Regions from separate parts of the Brenneria goodwinii genome, predicted to be linked through region 2. Evidence: predicted binding sites of a transcription regulator. Region 2 holds the regulator's gene; each other region holds the start of a gene.

Region 1 (3,569 bases), 1.4 Mb from region 2:
GACGGATCTTTCATCTTCTGTTCGGACCACTCTATCCCGATAGTCGCGGTCTGGTTAAATACCGCGTCAAAAGGAATATTCACTTCGCTGTGGCCGGTAAACGCATCCAGCTTGATGGTGGTAAAGTCGCTGCCCTGCGGCCTGCCGGCCGGACCGCCGGCCAATGCTTCAAAAATACGGGTATTATGCGTATTTTCATATTGAAAATAGGACATCGAACTCACGCCGCTGTCCCAGTAGCCACGATGGGTGACGGCAAAATTCTGCCGATACATACGATTGGTTTCCTGTCCGTATTTATCCAGGGACGTCTCGTTGCTGTTGTTGTTTTCCGTGTCGCCGGCGTAGATATTACCCTGACGGCTAAAACCGGCTTCAAACTCCAGCGTCTGCTGCGGCATAAATTCCCAACGCAACAGTCCGTTGATGTCCTTATTGCGCACGCCTTCGCGCCCGGCGGGAATATTGGTGGCTTCCGGACTAAGCTGATGACCGTCGTTGATATCCCAGGCATCCGCCTGCGTTTTATTGATATTGCCGTATAGACGGAAACTCAGGGTATCGGTCAAGCCGCCCATCAGGCTGAAATCGGTACGTTTGGTCGCCCCTTCGGATTTATGCTGCGGCATATTCATATAAGTATTCCAAGCGCCGTGCAGCTCCTGAGCCGGCTGTTTGGTGATGATATTCACCACCCCGCCCGCCGCTCCGTTGCCATAACGCGCCGCCGCCGGACCGCGCAGCACTTCAATACGTTCGACCATATCGGCCGGCACCCAGTTGGTATCGCCGCGGGTATCGCGTTCGCCACGCCAGCCATAGCGCACGGCCGACCGGCTTGAGACCGGTTTACCGTCAACCAGGATCAGCGTATTTTCCGGTCCCATGCCTCGCAGATCAATCTGGCGATTATTCCCGCGGGAACCACTGTTTGAATTGCCGGAAAGGTTAACGCCGGGCATGGTGCGGATCAGTTCGGATATATCATTCGCCGGAGGGCGTTTACTGATGTCCTCAGCCGTAATGACTGAAACACCGGGCGCCTGCCGGGTCTGCTCCGCCGCGGTGACCACGATTGTGTCCCCCGCCTCGTTCTCTGAAGAAAGTATTTTTTTCTGTGTAGCCGTAGCATCCGTTGCCGTCTCTGCCGTCAAAGCAGATGTAGAGAGTGTAGACGTACTCAAACCCAACAGCGTCGCCACGGAATAACGCGATAATTTTTTTATCATCATGCAATTCCCGTTTTGCTTACCATCCCGATAGCAGAGAAAGCGATACTGCCTCAGAAAGGAGGAGCTCTTGTTGTTGCGTAATCAAAAGAGAAGGCCGGGTTCAATATGCTTATTCTTCTTCTCATAGATAAAGAGTGATGAAGAAATCGAACCTGAGCCCGTTCAGGAAAAGGTCATCGCCATAAAGATATGACCTGCTAAAAAATGAGCAGTCACACCTTATTACACATGATAATGATTATCAATATTAATTGAATTAACGTTTACAAAACTGATGGGAATTTGATCTCACTCAAAAATAATCCGCCTCTTTACTCACCACACCCCTGTTGTGTTGTTCTATGAGTTAACGGAGAGAAACCAGCCGCGACGAGGGATCGGGCGCATCAAGCGTGCTGAAACCAGCGATCGCCGAACATAAACAGCACCAGCCCTAGCAACATCACCCCTATACCGGCGAACTTCCACCAGTACACCGGCCGTATCGGCATCTGAAGCAGACCATAGTTATCGATGGCCATACCCGAGGCCAGTTGGCCGATAATAAACAAAAACATGGTGTTGGTAACGCCAAGCTTGGGAGCAAGAAAAATCGACGTGAACACAAAAGCGGCGCCAATAACGCCGCCGATCCAGCGCCACCACGACTGCTGTCCGATATTCGCCCCCATGCTGTGCCAGTCGGCCTGAATCAACGCCACCACCAGTAAGCACAGCGTACCGATACCAAACGAGATCAGCGCGGCAATTAACGGCTGTCCCCCTACCCCGAAACTCAAACGGCTATTGACGGCGGCCTGTATGGATAAACCGGCTCCGCCGGCCAACGCCATCAATAAATACACCATGTTCATATTATTCCTTATGTCTATGACTGCTAACACAGCCCGGCATTCAAACAACGGCAACCCTTCATACATTTGTGATGTTCATGCTATGAAAAACCCTGCCATAACAAATAGTACGGTAGCGTATATTCTCGGTTGTGGGCAATGAGATCCCGGCGGTTTATCACCGTTTTCCGTTCGTAGCGGTACGGTCCGCCCGTGCCAGTTGACCAAACATTCAGCATCTGGAAGAGTATGATAGACAAAGGTCTTGCCATCTATTACGGACCAGTCCATAATAGCGGCCATTCCAGACATTGGGATGCAAAATAGCATTTTAATCAAAAGGTTAGTTCACGGATGCCAATCCATTAGAGCGCAACCTATCCTGTACGACCGTAGCTCAGTTGGTTAGAGCACCACCTTGACATGGTGGGGGTCGGTGGTTCGAGTCCACTCGGTCGTACCAATTCAAATATCTACAGTTATCCTAACGTTTGTAGATCATTGAAATGAGGTGAAAACCTCCTCTCTCGCGTTCCAGCAAAATCTACTTCTATTGAAATCCTTCTATTACCCGTTACTTTAAGCCCGCTTTTAATATGAGTGTCAGCAGGTACTCGTCGGTCAGCGCCAATTCTGCGACACGGCAGCGGCGCTGCCGTGATTTTCTCAGGGTGATCGGACCGTTGCCGATCAGTCCTTATCGCGCTGCCTGGCGGCAATTTTACTCTGCCGCCAGTTGAGCAGCGGGGTTACCGACATGCCATGTACCACCACGCTGGCGACGATCAACGTAAAGGCCATATCGGTCATTCTTGTTACCTCGTCACCGGCCAGTCCGTGGGTATAGGCCCAGGCAATGTAATTAATGCTGCCGATTCCCCGAATTCCCAGCCATCCCAATATCAGGCGCTGCTCACGCGGCGCTTTCATGCCGATAGTGGCAATCCATACCGACAGCGGGCGGATCAGCAAAAACAGCAAAGCGGCCATCAGCAGACCTGCCGGATCCCAGTGTTGAGCCAGTGTGATGCCCAGCACGATGATGATCCCCGCGGCAAACAGTCTTTCCACCATATCGCCGAACGACAGGGCATCCCCCACTACTAACCCAACCGAACTGGTGGGATTGGTTTTCCCCGGTTCGTGACGGATATGGGGATTGACCATCACCTCTGCGGGAGGACGGTTGTCGCTGTCGGAAAATTCATCGGCAGGCTGGCGATTGACGACGCGCATTTCTGCCCGGCGCAGCCCGACGCCGGCGGCAAAAGCCGCAAGAAATCCTGACGCATCCAGCGCCTGTGCGGCGGCATAGCTCAGGGCAATCAGCGCCAGCGCCAGGAAATCGTTCGGCGCAACGTCCTGATGGGTGTGGCGCAGATGCGTGGCGTACTGGCCGACAAAGCGGCCCATGGCAAAACCTATCGCCACCCCGGCGGTAATGGCCCACAGTACGTCTACCAACGCCCACTGGCCGAACGCCGCCAGCGATACGCCGCCCGGC
Region 2 (3,569 bases):
GCCGTTTATATGACTGGGTGCTGGACAATATCACCATACCTTGCCATCCGCGTCAGTATGAGTTCTCTCGTCTTAACCTTGAATACGCCATCATGTCCAAGCGCAAGCTGAACCTGCTGGTGACGGAAAAAATTGTTGAAGGTTGGGACGATCCGCGTATGCCGACGATTTCCGGCTTGCGCCGCCGTGGCTACAGCGCCGCGTCTATCCGTGAGTTTTGTTACCGCATCGGGGTAACCAAGCAGGATAACAACGTTGAAATGGCGGCGCTGGAGTCCTGCGTACGCGACGATCTGAATGAAAATGCGCCGCGCGCCATGGCGGTGCTCGATCCGGTAAAACTGGTAATTGAAAACCTTCCTTTAGGTCATGAAGAGTGGGTTACGATGCCAAACCATCCGAATAAACCGGAAATGGGCACGCGTCAGGTGGCGTTCAGCCGTGAAGTTTATATCGATCGCGCTGATTTTCGTGAGTCGGCCAATAAGCAATACAAGCGTCTGGTGTTGGGTAAGGAAGTTCGTCTGCGTAATGCCTATGTGATTAAGGCGGAACATATTGATAAAGACGATCAGGACAATATCACAACCATCTACTGTAGCTATGATCCGGATACTTTAAGTAAAGATCCGGCCGATGGCCGTAAAGTAAAAGGCGTTATTCACTGGGTGTCCGTGACGCACGGCCTGCCGGCGGAGTTCCGTCTGTATGATCGTTTGTTCGGCGTTGCCAACCCCGGGGCGGCGGACGATTTCCTGTCGACCATCAATCCGGAATCACTGAAAGTGACCCATGGCTTCGTTGAAGCAAGTCTGGCGCAGGCTGAAGCGGAAAAAGCGTATCAGTTTGAGCGTGAAGGCTATTTCTGTGCCGATCGCGTTTATTCCAGTCCACAGCATCTGGTATTTAACCGTACGGTGGGCTTGCGGGACACCTGGGTAGGATAAGCGTAGGGGTTTGTGCAGGTAAAAGAAAAATAAAACCGCCTCGGCGGTTTTATTTTATGCGGTAGATTTATCTTTTTGCGTCGTGCAGGGTTTCGTCTTCACGGCAATCCCCTCCACTACAATGGCCATACAGATACAAACTGTGGTTGGTCAGTTTGATGTTGTGTCTTTCCGCGATTTCGCGCTGGCGTGCTTCGATATACTCATCACGGAACTCAATGACTTTGCCACAATCCAGGCAAATCAGATGGTCATGATGATGTTGTTGTGTCAGTTCGAAAACTGATTTTCCGCCTTCAAAATTGTGGCGGGTAACGATACCAGCATCATCAAACTGATTCAGTACGCGGTAGACGGTCGCCAAACCAATCTCTTCGCCCATATCAATCAGTTTCTTATATAAATCTTCCGCACTGACGTGGTGGCACTCCGGGTCCTGCAATACTTCCAGAATTTTTAGTCTTGGAAGAGTGACTTTCAGGCCGGCCTTCTTTAATGCGGTGTTATTGTCAGTCATGCGGATTTAGTCCTGTTGCTTACTTATCAATGGAGGCTATCTAGCCTATGACATCGGTCGGCTCAAAAATGCAATAGCGTCTCAATTATAGAACCGTGCATACAAAATGAAAACAATGAAATGTTAACAATATTATTTCCACACACAATATGGATGTACCATGCAATCCATTGTTGGTAGTGGGGTACACCAAAACGAATGCACATAACCGATGTGGGTATTGTACATACTTATAGGAAGAAGTTAGAAAAATGTATCAATCTTTACGAGAGGTTTTTTCTATTAATCCGGCTCTGACAGGAACACTATCAGAGCCGGAAAATCGTCTTAGCCGACCAGTTCTTTCAGATTCAGCTCTTCGCTGATCTGTTTCACCCAGGCGGTGACACGCTCATTGGTCAGTTCGGGCTGACGATCTTCGTCGATGGTCAAACCAACGAAGTGCTTATCATCAACCAGACCTTTAGAGGCTTCAAAGTAATATCCTTCCGTCGGCCAATGTCCGACGATAGTCGCCCCGCGCGGTTCAATAATATCGCGGATGGTGCCCATCGCGTCACAGAAGTACTCGGCATAGTCTTCCTGATCGCCGCAGCCAAACAGGGCAACCAGTTTGCCGGTAAAGTCTATTTCTTCCAGCGTAGGGAAAAAGTCATCCCAGTCGCATTGGGCCTCCCCGTAGTACCAGGTCGGGATACCCAACAGCAAAATATCGAAAGCTTCAAGATCTTCTTTACTGCTTTTGGCGATGTCATGAACTTCGGCAACGTCTGGTCCCAGTTGTTGCTGGATGGTCTTGGCAATGTTCTCGGTATTGCCGGTGTCACTGCCAAAGAAAATTCCTATGAGTGCCATGAATTGAATAACCTCTTGATTCTTAATGATATGGAGCAGTCTTTTACCCACTTATCGGCTAATAATAACAGACACGCACTGCATGAGAAACTCGTATCGGTAAGGATAAGTAAATCGCGGCATGAATTTTGTCGTCGTCCATTTACTGAATTGAGCCGCCCATGATCTGTCCATGTTTATATCCTTTAGTCACATTCCGAATGAATCAATAAAGCTTATGTTTATGAAAAGTTATGAGGTTGTTCAAAGAATAGAAAATTAGCGCCGGTAAGTACAGTTCCGAGGCTAAACATTCTCCGCGCTTTGTCGATTAACAAGCGTGATTGTATCTGTTCCAACGTGACGGGACGTTAGCGTCGGGGAGAGGTGACAAGATCCTGATTAGCCGAATTTTCGGTATCCCTCGGTCGATTGACTGCAAAACCTTCCTTTTTTTATGCGTGCTCAGGTTTGGAGTGAACTATGAAATTTTTAAAGAACATTGCCATCAGAACGGCCATGTTGTGGGTGCTTGGCACCTTCTGCGTACTATGGGGCGGCGTGTCGATATACACCCTATTTTCTTTCAAGGAGATGACAAATACGTCTAAAACCAGCAGCCTACTGGTGGAAAACATGAATTTTGTTAATCAGGCCAACGATCAGTATTTCCGTATGGTGACGCGTTTGGCCCGCGCCGTTGATGCACGCCGCAACGGCGATAATGTCTCGGCGGATAGAGAACAGGCATCGGCATTGAATGCGCTTAATACGTTAAAAGCGGATTTAACGGCATTCAACGGCATAGATCATGCGGGGCTGGATGAGGAACTGGTGCAGGCGGCCAGTCGCGACTGGAATACGCTGATTGTTCAAGGCGTTGAACCTTTATATCAGAAAGCCTCCGCAAATTTGCTGGATGACTACCAGGTTCAGGCCAGAGACGTGGTACCGCCATTAAGCCGTCAGTTCGGCGCATCGATGTCGGCCTTCAACAAGGTCGCATCTGAAAAATTTGTTGCCGCCGGCGTGCGGTTTGAGCAGATCACGACGATTGGTCAAAACATTTTGTTGTCAGGTTTGGTCATCGGGCTGATTATGCTGTTCCTGACCGATCGCTATCTGGTGAAGTTTTTGGTTCGCCCATTAAACGATTTGCGCGATCACTTCAGCGTGATTGCCTCCGGCCAGTTAGGAAAGCCGATTGCCGATTTCGGTCGTAACTGTGTCGGCAGGTTATTTCCGCTGTTGCGTGAAATGCAAACCAGTCT
Region 3 (3,569 bases), 1.4 Mb from region 2:
ATATGTTCATCGTCATCATCGAGCCGGGTATAGTTCACCAATCCTTCCGCCATCCCCAGCACCTGTTGCAATTGGCAGCCTAGTTGCTCCGGAATCCGGCGGGCCACGCTGTCGCTCAGTCTGGCACCACCAACCTGCAACAGTTTCAGACTCACCAAATCCTCCGGGTATTGCGCGGCGGACTGAATCCACAGCGCCGCCGCCGGAGGCACCAGCGACGTGATATCTATCTGGTGCTGCTTTATCAGCGGGAAACAGGTCATCGGGCTGGGATCGTCCGCCAGCACGACTCGTCCGCCGGCGTAAAAGACGCCCAGCGCTCCCGGAGAGCTAAGGGGATAATTGTGCGCCGCCGGTAATGCGCACAAATAACGGGTTGAGTGCGTCAAGCGGCATATTTCCGCGCTACGACGCACGCTGTAGTAATAATCATTGTGGGTGCGGGGAATCAGCTTCGGCGTCCCGGTCGTTCCGCCGGAAAGCTGGAAAAAAGCAACATCCGAAGCGTCTGATGGCTGATACGCCAACGATGAATCGTCAGGAGTCAGCCAGCTCTGCAGGTCGCGCTCATCCCGACTGCCGTCCAATAAAACGGTATTCAACGTTGGATGCTGAGCCTGCAATTGGCGCAGAAAGCCATCATCGGCAAACAGACTGTGCCGTCTGGAGGCGACCAGTAAGCGGGGAGCGATCAGATGCGCATAGGATGTCAATTCCAATCTATTATGACTGAACAGCGCATTAACAGGCGCCACGCCCATTTTCAGCAAGGCAAAGAAAGTCAGATAAAACTCGGCGACGTTGGGCAACTGCACCAGCGCAGTATCGCCCTGGCATAGCCCCGCCCGGGTCAGGTTCGCGGCCAGCGCCGACGCCTGCTGTTCGAACTGACGATAGCTCCATTGCCGATCGCCGCAAACAATCGCCACCGCATCAGGCCGCATCTGATGTTGATGCTGTAGGATGTCGCTCAGCGGCCGATCGATCCAATATCCTTTGCGGCGATACTGCCGGGCAAACTCGTCCGGCCATGGGGTATATTCAATACTCATACGCTCTCCGTTTGTAAACCGAAGGCCCGCAGCATGGTGCCGAGTTTCCCTGTAACTTCTTCCCACTCTTTCTGCGGTTCTGAACCCTCGACAATGCCTGCGCCGGCAAAGAAACGCACCGACTTATGCCGCACGATGCCGCAGCGGATCGCTATTGCCCATTCTCCGTCGCCATTGGCATCGCACCATCCTACGATGCCGCTGAACACGCCGCGGTCATAGGGCTCCAGCTCGGCGATCAACCGTCTTGCCGCTGCCGTTGGCGTACCGCACAGCGCAGGAGTGGGATGTAGCAAACAGGCTAACTGAATCACACTGGTTTCAGGCTGACGCAATTCGCCGCGAATAGAAGTGGAAAGATGCCACATCGTGTCGGTACTCAGCAGCGAAGGCGCATCCGGCACATGCAGATAATGGCAATGAGGCGATAAATGTTGCTGGATATCATCCACCACCATCCGGTGTTCACGAAGATCTTTGTCAGAATCAAATAATTGCCCGGCATGAACGCGATCCTGCTCGATATCGCTATGACGGCATATCGAACCGGCCAGCGGTTGGCTGTGAATAAGATCGCCGTGCTTACGGATCAATAATTCCGGGCTGGCTCCCAGTAATATGCTGCCATCAGGCAGTGGCAGAGAAAAATGATACCCGCCGGCGTTTTGCAATCTGAGATTATTTATTATCTCCTGACAATCTATTTCCTGCGCTAATTCAATTTCCACTATTCTTGAGAGTACGACCTTCTTTATTTCCCTTGTTTGTAAGTAATTTAATGCTGATATGACAGAAGATTTAAACTGAGACGATTCCGGTGTATTTTTTGTACTAACTATGCGTTTTTTCTTATGAGTTTGTTCCAGTGCGCCATCTTCTATTCCTGATGCTGAAACAAACTGATATTCATTGGGGATATAGAGGTATGATGGCTGCGACGTATCAAAAGGTAGGGCGCCAATCACGATGGGCTCAGCAATACCGGCCTGCTTCGCTCGGCTAATAGCTTGTTGAATATGAGGCCAAAATGTTGTTAAACCATCATTTTTTACTACAGCCGGCCGTAAAATTCTTTCAAATACTCCGCAGGCAGAAATACTACGATGCATCGACCGATATGAAAAAACGGCAGATTTCTCGGGTATTGCTTGTTTGCTGCGACTACCTTCTTCCACCAATCTGTTCATCCGATCACCTCTCATCATGCGGAAATAGCAATGATTATGATAATCATTATCATGAATAGACAAGCTATACTAAAGTATCAGATAAGGTCAACCATATATTTATAAAAATTGGAATATTGTGAATATAAGAATATTCATTGTCGAATATCGATAAAGAAAATCTCGATTTATTTTTATTTAATTTTTATTTTCTTTTCATTAACACACAGCTATCGGATGGTTTTTAGTGGTCGATGCGGTAATAAATAAAATGCAATATGCACTTTACCGGAAATAAAGAATGGCAAATAAACCTTTGACGGCAGGCGCACCGATCGTGCGTATGCCCGCCGCCAAAGGTACAGATAGCGAACTGAATTAGAAACTAGAAACGCGTATTCAGACTGACAAAGAACGTCCGGCCTGGTTCGTTATAGGTCGCCGCCCCAGCGCCATATAGCGATCCGGAAGCATTGATAACGGATTGCGCATTCCCGGCTCGGAACTGGCGTTTATCGAACAGGTTATCCACCCCAACCGTCACGCTGGCATATTTGTTCACGTCATACGTCCCGCTCAGACCGAATATCGCGTAAGGACTGACTTCATGCCGATCGATGCCGGTTGTCGCCTCTCCTTTGTAGTTGTATTTTTTCGGCTTCTGACGGCCATACCAGGTCATGTCGGCCAGGAAGAAGAGATCTTCCGTCGCTTGCCAACTGACGGAGGAATTCAACGTGAATTCCGGCGTGATCGACAAATAATCACCGGTGGTTTTATTTTTCGACTGCAACATCCAGGTAATATTGTTGTTCCATGTTATCGTCTCGCTGATGGGAATATTCAGCGTCCCTTCCAGCCCTTCCACCAGCGCTTTTGGTACGTTCGCCCATTGCAAAATCTCGGTATTGCCATTTGTGGTGGTTCCCACGGAAGAGTAACCGGCTTCAATCTTATTACGGTAATCATTACGGAAATAGGTAACCCCCGCCTGATAGCCGTTACGATTGAACTCAATCCCGATTTCCTTGTTAATACTGGTTTCCGCTTTTAAATCTTCGTTACCCAACAGATAACACCCGCTGCTTCCCGCCACGAAGCAGCCATTGCCCCGGCTATATAGCAAATAATTAGGGTTGATTTGATATAAGTTGGGCGCCTTATAGGCTCGGGCAATCCCCATTTTCAGGGTGAAATCTTCGCCCAGTTGTTGAGACAAATTGAGCGACGGACTCCAGTTATTGCCGGCGATGCTATGGTGATCGAAACGCAACGCAGGCGTCAGCATTGTGCTATCGGTGACTTCGATATTATCTTCGGTGAAGATTGAGGCTATCCGTGCCGATATCTT
Region 4 (3,569 bases), 270 kb from region 2:
CCGGGGCGGCTTTCGGTGTGGTCATCATGCTGTTTATGGTGCCGGGCGACGCCTTCGCCTGGCTATTGCCGGCGGGCAGCCTGGGGGCTATGGCCACGTTGTTGATTATTATGATAGCGGCTGGCCGCGGCGGTTTTTCAGCCGAGCGGATGTTATTGGCCGGAATCGCGCTCAGTACGGCGTTCTCCGCCGCGATGTATCTGCTGCTGGCCAGCGGCGATCCGCGGATGGGCGGACTCCTGACCTGGCTTTCCGGTTCGACTTACGCCGTCGACGCGCAACAGGCGGTACGTACCGCATTGCTTGCCGCGGCGCTGATTGTTCTGGCTCCGCTGTGCCGTCGCTGGCTGACGATTTTGCCGTTGGGCGGCGTGACCGCCCGGGCGGTGGGGGTGGCGCTGACGCCGGTCCGTTTGGCGCTGCTGCTATTGGCCGCAACGTTAACCGCGATGGCGACGCTGACCGTTGGCCCATTGAGCTTTATCGGCCTGATGGCGCCGCATATGGCGCGGTTGCTGGGTTTCCGTCGCGCCATGCCGCAAATGGCGATGGCGGCGTTACTGGGCGGACTGCTGATGATTACGGCGGATTGGTGCGGGCGGATGGTGATGTTCCCGTACCAAATTCCGACCGGGCTGTTGGCGACGTTTATCGGCGCGCCGTATTTTGTTTACCTGCTGAGGCGTCAGTCGTTTTGACTGGCGTCAGAGCTACCGTGATTCCTACCCAGTATCGCGCCGACGGCAATCGGTAGTGATGGAAAAAGACAATCTCTTCCTCTAGGGCGGCCTGATTTACGACATCAACGATATCGGGTCCGCCTACGCCAGTTGCACCGTATCTTCCCGTCGCCGACTCATTCCGGCGCTGCCGGCATCGGCTGCGTCGGCCACAGAAAAAAATTGATCATCTCTTACATAATCAATATTTGGAAATATTTTGTTTCCGAATTATTACAATGCTTACTAAATATATGCGCATGATAATGGTAGTAATTATTATTTCTATTTATTGTTTTGGCTATCTAGATTCTTAATCGATTTTTAACACGCTTTCGTCACACCCGGCGAGTTTGTTAACTGAAACTCGCGCCTGCGGCGTTAAGGCTAGAATGCTAACGAGGAAGTATCATGTCTTTCAAACAAGTCAGTGGTAGGGCACCCGGCGTAAGGGGAGTGAAGCATTATTTCACCGTTTCGCTTATCGCGCTGGGGGTGGCGAATGCAGTGGGCCTTGCCGCCGCCCGTGCAGCGGACAGTACCACTGCGCCCGCGTCTTCCCAGGCTCAGCAGAGTAATGATAGCAATGGAGATACGGTGATCGTGAGCGCCGGCGGCGGAGACAATACCGACAGCGTTAGCCAGCCAGAACATGACTATACCGTGCCGGCCACCCGCGCCGGCACCAAACTTAACCTGACCCCGCGCGATATTCCGCAGTCGGTGAGTATCGTCACCAAGCAGCGTATTAAAGATCAGGATCTGCAAAATATTAGCGATGTACTGCATAACGCCGCCGGTATTTCAGCATCACAGAATGACACTGAGCGTTTCGATTTTTATTCGCGTGGGTTTTATATCAACAATTATACCTATGATGATATTCCCACCACGCAAAATGAGTCATGGAACTTCGGCGATACCGACGATGATGCGGCGATCTATGATCGTATTGAAATCGTGCGCGGCTCTACCGGTCTGATGACCGGAACCGGAAACCCGGGCGCTTCCATCAATATGGTGCGTAAGAAAGCGGATAGTAAAACCTTTAGCGGTAATTTAAGCGCCAGCTACGGCAGTTGGAACGATCAGCGCTATGTCGCCGATGTTTCTGGCCCGTTGAATCAGTCAGGTACGGTACGCGGCCGCATTGTGGCCGGGTATCAGGATAAGGACAGTTGGCTCGATCGCTACCATCAAAGCAAAAAGTTCCTCTATGGCAATATCGAAGCTGACCTGACGGACTCAACGACGGTTGACGTGGGGTATAGTTATCAGTCGCGGGACACCGGTAATCCCACATGGGGTGGTTTGCCGGCCTGGTACTCGAATGGCGAACCAACCCATTACGATCGCAGTTCCAACCCCGCGGCCGACTGGGCGCATTATAATATCCTGTCGCGCAAGGTTTTTGCCAATTTGACCACCAACTTCGACAACGGCTGGCAGGTGCGGCTGAATAGCGCGCACTCAGAAACGGATTTTGACAGCAAATTGTTTTATGTAAGCGGCTTCGCGGATAAAACCACCGGGCTTCTTACCAATGATACCTCCGCCTATGGTGGCTGGTATGACGGCCTTCGCACGCAGGATGCCATCGACGCCTATGCGTCAGGTCCGTTTGAATTGTTGGGGCGGCAGCATGAGCTCGTCGTCGGGCTGGATTACAGCCGCCAGCGTAACCGTTACTATGGCCGGTTTGTGACGATAAGCGCCAATGATGTAGGCAGTACCAATGGTTGGAACGGCAACGTGACTGAACCCGATTGGGGAGAATGGGCGCTTAACGGGGATGATACCATTCGCCAGAAAGCCGGCTATACGGCGGCGCGCTTCTCGCTTACCGATCCGCTATCGCTGATTGTCGGCGCGCGTTATACGCAATACAGCACAAACGGCATCACCGCTAATATGGATAAAAACAACCTGACGCCGTACGGCGGTCTGGTTTATGACATTAATGACACCTATTCCGCGTTTGTCAGCTATACCTCCATTTTCCAGCCCCAGACCTACCGCGATCGTCAGGGCGCCTATCTGAAACCGGTGATCGGAAAAGATTATGAGGCGGGCGTTAAATCCGACTGGTTTAATGGCCGGCTGACGGCTTCACTCTCCGTGTTCCGTATTGAGCAAGAAAATCTGGGTCAGTTGGATGGCTCGCGCCTGGTGCCCGGCAGCTCGGAATATGCTTACTATGCTTCTAAAGGCGTGGTGAGCCGCGGCGCGGAGTTTGAACTGAATGGCGCAGTCACCGATAACCTTATGATGACGTTCAGCGCCAGCCGTTATGTGGCGAAGGACATCAATAACGATCGGGTTAATTCCAACCTGCCGCAAACGCAGCTGAAACTGTTTACCAGCTATAACCTGCCGATGCTGCCGCAATTGACCGTTGGCGGCGGCGTCAACTGGCAGAACCGGACGTTTAAAGATCTGACCGGGCCGTCGGGCAATACGGTTCGTTTGTATCAGGGGAGCTACCCGCTGGCCGACCTGTTCGCGCGTTACCAGGTGGATAAGAACCTATCGGTGCAGGCGAACGTGAAGAATGTGTTTGATCGTGAATACAACACTGGACTGACGGGCGGCGTGATTTACGGCGAACCCCGCAATTACTCAGTCAGCGTTAACTATACCTTCTGATAACCGATCGCTTTTATCTGCAAATTAACAGTAAGGAAAGGTTATGGCCGAAGTTCAGGCATATCGCCTGTTTAACGTTCAACTGGCGCGTAAGACCGCCGTTTCTCCTTCGCTGCTAAGGTTGGTGTTTAGCGGCGCGGAAGTGGCTCAGATGAAGCGCGATGCGCCGGATCAGCGTATCAAAATGCTGTTTCCTTCCGAAGA

The links. The regulator Fur, encoded in region 2, represses iron uptake genes when iron is present. The targets are predictions, from matches to a motif close to ATAATAATGAGAACNACTATCAA.
Region 1: the regulator Fur is predicted to act here: its motif matches at 1,461-1,483, upstream of ACN28R_RS06140 (TonB-dependent siderophore receptor).
Region 3: the regulator Fur is predicted to act here: its motif matches at 2,270-2,292, upstream of ACN28R_RS06145 (isochorismate synthase).
Region 4: the regulator Fur is predicted to act here: its motif matches at 980-1,002, upstream of fhuE (ferric-rhodotorulic acid/ferric-coprogen receptor FhuE).

The regions. Positions count from the first base shown of each region.
Region 1 is NZ_CP014137.1:1,348,036-1,351,604, reverse strand. Features, by position in the region: gene ACN28R_RS06140 (TonB-dependent siderophore receptor) at 1-1,229, opposite strand, end outside; gene ACN28R_RS06135 (DMT family transporter) at 1,619-2,080, opposite strand; tRNA gene ACN28R_RS06130 (tRNA-Val) at 2,452-2,528, shown strand; gene ACN28R_RS06125 (cation:proton antiporter) at 2,756-3,569, opposite strand, start outside.
Region 2 is NZ_CP014137.1:2,746,245-2,749,813, reverse strand. Features, by position in the region: gene glnS (glutamine--tRNA ligase) at 1-947, shown strand, start outside; gene fur (ferric iron uptake transcriptional regulator) at 1,015-1,464, opposite strand; gene fldA (flavodoxin FldA) at 1,792-2,319, opposite strand; gene ACN28R_RS12275 (methyl-accepting chemotaxis protein) at 2,782-3,569, shown strand, end outside.
Region 3 is NZ_CP014137.1:1,351,669-1,355,237, reverse strand. Features, by position in the region: gene ACN28R_RS06150 ((2,3-dihydroxybenzoyl)adenylate synthase) at 1-1,052, opposite strand, end outside; gene ACN28R_RS06145 (isochorismate synthase) at 1,049-2,239, opposite strand; gene ACN28R_RS06140 (TonB-dependent siderophore receptor) at 2,604-3,569, opposite strand, start outside.
Region 4 is NZ_CP014137.1:2,477,956-2,481,524, reverse strand. Features, by position in the region: gene fhuB (Fe(3+)-hydroxamate ABC transporter permease FhuB) at 1-698, shown strand, start outside; gene fhuE (ferric-rhodotorulic acid/ferric-coprogen receptor FhuE) at 1,131-3,365, shown strand; gene ACN28R_RS11085 (siderophore-interacting protein) at 3,409-3,569, shown strand, end outside.